DNA from 2 places in the Candidatus Protochlamydia phocaeensis genome. Region 1 is predicted to be linked to the other one. Evidence: riboswitches for the same ligand, from Rfam matches in the RefSeq annotation. Region 1 holds a riboswitch; the other holds the start of a gene.
What was found. A riboswitch is a leader RNA that binds a small molecule or an ion and turns the genes downstream of it on or off. The one in region 1 is predicted to bind cobalamin.

Region 1 (3,211 bases):
AATACGTTTCCGATTTAGATATATCTAGAACAACCCTAATGGCTTCTTCTGTCACCGGAATGGTCGGTTCAACGCGAGTGACGAATTCTTCCAAAACAAGTTTGTTTTGTTCTTCCTCTTCCCCATCTACAATAATCGTGACTACTCGACGCATAAAGGATCCGTCTACATCAAGCTTCTTGATTTTCTCAAACTCTTTAAAGGTTGTTGTAGCAATAAATTGAGGATCATTTGGGCCACCCTGTAAAAAGTGGTTTTTGAAGGCTTGAAAGGCCCCCTGATTGCTGGCCAATTGGTCAAATTCATCCATTAAAAAGAGCGTTTTTTTCTCATACCCCCCAATCTGGTCTTTAATTTGATTGATCAGTTCGGAATGTCCGAAACTGACATTGGAAATGAGAAGGCCGCAATCGACTTCATAGTTGACACGATCTTGCAATTCAGCGGGAAGTTTCCCCTCTTTTTTTAATTGAAGAAGCTGGTGGAATAAGGTTGTCTTCCCGTCCCCGGATTTTCCCACTAATAAGACATTCGCTCCTGTAATAAGAGTGGACAGCAGTTTGGTAAGCAGCTCCGTTTGTCCCACTTTGGGCTCAATAAGCCCGCTGTCCATTTGCTTGTCTAAATTGGTGCAGTTGACAATTTCATCCGGAATAGGCTTAAACCAGCGCTGATAAGCAATAGCCAAAAGCCCTCCCGCAGCAAGAATCGCTCCTGCCACCAAATAAACTTTAGCTGTCACAATAAAAATGGGCTGTAAAATTTGAACGAGGCAAAAAGGAATAATGAAAAATTTGTAAATAATTTCTAAGAGAATGTGTTTTTCCCATAAAGTCGTAAATTTTTTATGGGTATCTAAAAAGTTAAAAGCCCCAAGGAAAATATTGATTAAATTTGGAATAAAATAAATCACTCGAGGGCGGCATCTTTTCCATTCTTGGTATATCCACTCATTAAAAGACGGTTCTGGCTTTAACGGATACCTCGCCGCTCTTTCGGCAGCCCACTCAAAGGCATTCTGATAAGGAGTGACACTTCCTTGGGTCCTAAAGCGGGCGATTGAATCCAGCGCTTCAAGAGACAATACTTCAGAGAAAAATTGGAGCGTCTCTTGGGGATCCCGATGAATATGCGCTTTAATCAAATTTGCCAAGAACGCATTTAACGCAGCCGGATCCTGTTGATGGCGGAGTAAAGCCTTTTGAATCTCTTTTTTCCAACTTCTCCATTTATCCCGATTCCATCCTTCGGATAAAAGCACACGCTCTAAATCATTTAAGTTGTTAATCCCTTCAAAAGGCGAAGGTTCACGCCAAACCAAATGCCTTATTTCCTGATTGAAAGTCGAAAAAAATCCCAGTGGATTGATATTCAAAGACATACCCTTTTCCTTTCCTGCTTTATCGAAAAAGCAAAGTCGCTTAAGTTTAATGTTACGCATCGGAGGAAAATGGTGATCGAAGAGATAGCTCTTGAAAGGCGTCCATCACATACATTCCTAAACAGACCTCTTTCCCAAGTCAAATCAGCGAATCATTTCCCCATCCTGCCTTTAAGGAGACAGCGTCTTAATCAGATCTGATAGGTATAAAAAAGCAGGTCTTCTGGCTTCGAAATCATCCGATAGGCTTAGTTGAGTTTTAAAACCTTCCCGCGACAAGCAGTGGTCATAAATGACTAAGCATCCGTCCTTCGTTACAGCGGCCTAACCGCACAGGATTTACACCTGTTTCCCTATTATCCTTCTTTTTGAAGTCTTCAAATAGAAGGCACTTTTCTATAATACGCATAATTACTAAATGAACGCTTAATTTCATAAACCCAAAAGAAATAAGAGTCAAGAAATTAAACCATTAACATTAACTCTTGCAAGAGTAATTAATCTTAATTACAATTATTTAAAAATTTATTGAACTTATAAACAAAACACAGAAAATTGTATGTTATCATTCCCCTATTCGGTCGCTTCTTATTCTGCTTATTCTCGTCCTTCATTGGAAGCGGCTCATTTTCCCCCTGTTGCAACAGAAGAGAATTATATTGACGCACAAAAAGTTGTTAAAACGAGTCCTCTACCGGTAGGCATTGCTAAAATGATTGGCTTAATCAAAGATTTGTGGTTTACGATTGGAACATTTTTCTCTCGCATTGAGCACGCGCCTAATTATGGAAAAGTCATAGGCAATAAAGAAACAGCTAAAGGGATTGTTGTCTTGATTCATGGCTTAAATGGCCATGCATCCCAAATGGATGGACATGCCAAGGCTTTCAAACAAAAAGTTGGAGAAGACATCTTAATTTATCAAGTTCAGGTCGATAAAAAGGGAAACTGTTCGAAAGGAGAAGCGGTCCAGCGTATTACGGATACCGTTCTGCCTCTTCTTCAAGAACGTCCCGCTCTAAAATTATATGCGCATGGAATTTCTAATGGTGGATGGCTGGCGTCTCAATTAGCTGTAGACGCCATCGATGCTGGCATTCAAGGCGAACGGATAATGGTTAATGCCAATTCCTCCCCTCTTTATGGAACAAAAGTTATGTGCGATCCAGCTTTAGCCCCTTGGAAGCAGAAAATATGGAAATGGCTAGTGCAATCGCCTTTAGGGGGAAATCATGAAGAGGTTATCTATAAAGATTTCAGCTGGGGAAGCGAAGCGGGCAAACAGATTATTCGAGAGATTAGAAGGGCTGCTGAACAAGGAGTTCAATTTGAATTTGAAGGAGGCTTTGCCGATTCAAAAGTGACGCCGCCTTCCTTTTATCCGAAAAATGTCAAGGATGCCCGCTATTTTCATCCGAATAGCATTCAAGGGCACTCCAGTATCATTGCAAGCCAAAGGCAGCGGCAGGTAGAAAGCGCCTGCGCTTTCCTATCCAGCTAAAGCGAACATAAAATAAAGGATAGGAATAGCTAATATGCCTTTGATTTTTCGGTTAACACCTTTCAATCAAGACAATAAGCTCTCTTTGCAAGTGCAACCATTGGGCTTTTGTTTAACGAAAAATTTGATGAGATCTATTGATGCGGAACTGCAGCACAAAAAATGGACAATTTCTCATTAGCTTTAGAGAGAAGTCATCCAGAAATTCCACGCTTTGCAAAAAGTGAATGACAAAGATGTTGCCATTACTTATCAAACGACTAGAGAATCTAAAGCGATCCTTATTTTGAATAGGCCATGAAATCTTTAAGAGAATTTTCAGAAGCAAG
Region 2 (3,211 bases), on a different contig from region 1:
CGAGCAGGGCATAGTCGGGATGGGTGGCCGTCAAAGTGGCGGCCACTTCGGCGGCTAAGTTATCCAGCTCGCTTGTCGTCACGCCATCATAAATGCCTTCAATGACTTTCAAGGCCAACTGAATGGGATTGATATGGGCCGGGTCCAGTCCATAGCAGAGTTTTTGGATTCTTGCAGTGATCTTATCGAACTTGATCGGCTCTTTTCTTCCGTCTCTTTTGATGACAAACATGGTTTTTCCTTGGGGTTTTAAGAAATCCTCTAAGAGTTAGAAATCTTCAGACAAAGTGAAAACATGCGTATCTTTATGGGCAAGCACTCCCGACTTTTGATATTCGGAGACTCGCCGTTCAAAGAAATTGGTTTTTCCTTGAAGGGAGATCAATTCCATAAAATCAAAGGGGTTGGAAGCCTGGTAAATTTTAGAGCAGCCAAGAGCCACCAGCAAGCGATCAGCGACAAACTCAATGTACTGGCACATCAGATCGGCATTCATGCCGATCAGCTTGACGGGCAGCGCATCGACGACAAACTCCTTCTCAATCTCTACTGCATGCGAAATGATGTTCTGCACAACCTCTTCTGGAAGGGGATGGACAAGCTGGGAATAGAGCAGGCAGGCAAAGTCGCAGTGCAGGCCTTCATCGCGTGAAATGAGTTCATTTGCAAAGCTTAATCCCGGCATCAGCCCTCTTTTTTTGAGCCAAAAAATGGAGCAGAAGCTTCCGGAAAAGAAAATTCCCTCGACGGCCGCAAAAGCCACTAAGCGCTCGGCAAAACCGCCTTGGCTGATCCAACGCAAGGCCCAATGCCCTTTTTTGGATACGCAGGGAACCGTCTCTAGTGCGTGAAAGAGATATTTTTTTTCTTTCTGGTCTTTAATGTAAGTATCGATGAGCAGCGAGTACGTCTCGGAGTGGATGTTCTCGCTCATGATTTGAAAGCCATAAAAGCAGCGGGCTTCGGGATATTGGACCTCGTTCATAAAATTGATGGCTAGATTTTCGTTGACAATTCCATCGCTTGCCGCAAAAAAGGCCAGGACATGCTTGATAAAATGCTTTTCATCGGCATTCAATTTATGCTCCCAATCTTGGATATCAGCAGAGAGGTCGATCTCTTCGGCAGTCCAGAAACTGGCCTCGGCCTTTTTATACATGCTCCAAATAGCGGGATGTTTGATGGGAAATAAAACAAAGCGGTCTTTATTTTCTTGTAAGAGAGGCTCTACGCACTCCATATTTCACTCCTTGCTTTACGGCCATTTGACGCAATATGGTCTTGAGCGCCTAAATTTGCGTGCAAACGGTATCTTCCAAGCGATGGAAATCGCTTGAACCAAAATGATTTAGTTTTACAGAAAGGGAAAAATGGACTTGCTTGAAAGGAAAATAAAAGCGCAATGCTTAATGGCAATTCTTGAGCAAGTGTGTCGTTTCTCCCCATCCTGTCTTTAACGAGACAGTTCATCTCTTGCCGAGATGTGATGAGCATGAAAAAGCAGGTCTTCTGACTCCGAGTTCATCCTATCCGCTCCACCTTCCCGCTTTGCTAAACATTAAAAGCAGTGGCTTGATGAGCGTTCGTCCCTCGTTACAGCGGCGTCACCGCAGAGGATTTGCACCTCTTTCCCTATTCTCCCCTAGCCGTAGCTAGAGGCACTTTTTCACGAGCCTAAGGCCTTTTATTTCATTAGAAAAGTTCCAATGAAATCGGAGGTATTCATAACCCTTGCCTGGCAAATTTGTCAAGCCCGATTTGGGATTGGCAGTTCTTTGCGTTTGTTTCGAACTGGCGTACAAGCGATTATAAAAGCTGAATGCGTTTTTCAAAAAATGAAGAAGGTAGGAGAGCCAATGAATGCAAGCGCAGGATAAAGCTTTTTTGGAAAGAATTCTAAATCAATTGTCCGTCCGTTCAGCTATGAAGCCGAACAGACGGGAATGGAATTAAATCAATGATGGTGCCAGTGCTCATGCCAATGTTCGTGCCCATGATACTGCCAAGCGACATCTTCGTGATGGACAACCCAGTGGCGGTGCCAGCTTTCATGCCAGTGATTGTTCCAATAGCCGGTCCAATAGACCCTCCAGTGGGGATGATCGATATATACGCAACGGCCGCCGTCCCAATAACAGCCCTCTTCATTGACCCAATAGCCATTGTACCAAATATAGCGGACATTGTAATTGGGGAAATAAATGCTCGTATCGGCTGCTGCATAGCTTGGCCCTAGATCCACCCCGCCTATAGCAGGGTCATAATAGAAGACTTTTTCATATGTATTGCCGCTGCCATCGACAATAATGGCTTGAACAGGCTGGCGGTAAGCAATGGTAACTTGCGGTCCGAAGACCACGACCCCTGCTTGCATGTCAGACAAAAAGAGCATAGAGGCTGCAAAAGCCGCTAAGCAGATCCCCGCTTTTTTCATAGCTATCTCCGAGACTTATTGATTTTCCTTAATTCCAAATTACCGCAAGGGAAGTTTTTCGTCATGATTCTTTGTTATAACTGAATTTTGGTTGTCTTCTTTAGGTTTTTAAACTAACAACCAGAATAGTTTAAGGGGATTTTATTCTTTCTAACAATGAGAGAAGGGTAAAAAAATCCCAAACTCAGGTTGGATAAGTAAGACAAAATTTAAGGCTATATCCGGGAATATAGCCTTTAGGATAGCGATAGACGGGCGATTATGGTGTGCTCTTCTCCGTTTTTTTGCGCTCCAAGGCATCCAAAATGGCTTTTTTTAGTTTATCATAATCAATTGTATCGTCTTTATTCTCCACTTTGACGCCTTCGACAAAAATGGTGGGGGTAGACAGGTGGCCATTCATAAGACGGTTGCCATAAGCCGTATTCTTTTCAATCTGTACACGGTATTTTTCCATTTCGATGCAGTCTTTCAAGCGGTCTAATTGAATGGCCGGACTTGTCGCAGCCGCAAACTTTTGCAGTCTTTCGATTGTGGCCCAGTTCTCTCTTTCAGGTGGCTGGTTTTTGTAAATGTAATTCAAATATTTGAAGAAAAGATCCGCGTTCGGATACTCAGGTTCTTGATTGTAAACGCACCAAAGGGCAATGGCAGCTGGCATGGAATTGGGCAAAAAAGAGACAGGAATAACCGTATAGCGAATTTTATTGGTATTGATGAATTCTTCTTCAAGCTTGGGAAATGAGGCGTTGTTATAGCGCTTGCTGTCGGGGCATT

Region 2: it holds a riboswitch for cobalamin, as region 1 does, so the genes downstream of both, BN3769_RS12805 (ribonucleoside-diphosphate reductase small subunit) here and BN3769_RS11755 (ATP-dependent Clp protease ATP-binding subunit) in region 1, are expected to answer to the same signal.

The regions. Positions count from the first base shown of each region.
Region 1 is NZ_FCNU01000031.1:7,569-10,779, forward strand. Features, by position in the region: gene BN3769_RS11755 (ATP-dependent Clp protease ATP-binding subunit) at 1-1,381, opposite strand, end outside; cobalamin riboswitch at 1,578-1,792, opposite strand; gene BN3769_RS11760 (alpha/beta hydrolase) at 1,941-2,882, shown strand.
Region 2 is NZ_FCNU01000032.1:53,154-56,364, reverse strand. Features, by position in the region: gene BN3769_RS12810 (ribonucleoside-diphosphate reductase subunit alpha) at 1-232, opposite strand, end outside; gene BN3769_RS12805 (ribonucleoside-diphosphate reductase small subunit) at 269-1,240, opposite strand; cobalamin riboswitch at 1,483-1,681, opposite strand; gene BN3769_RS12795 (hypothetical protein) at 1,955-2,434, opposite strand; gene BN3769_RS12790 (DsbA family protein) at 2,694-3,211, opposite strand, start outside.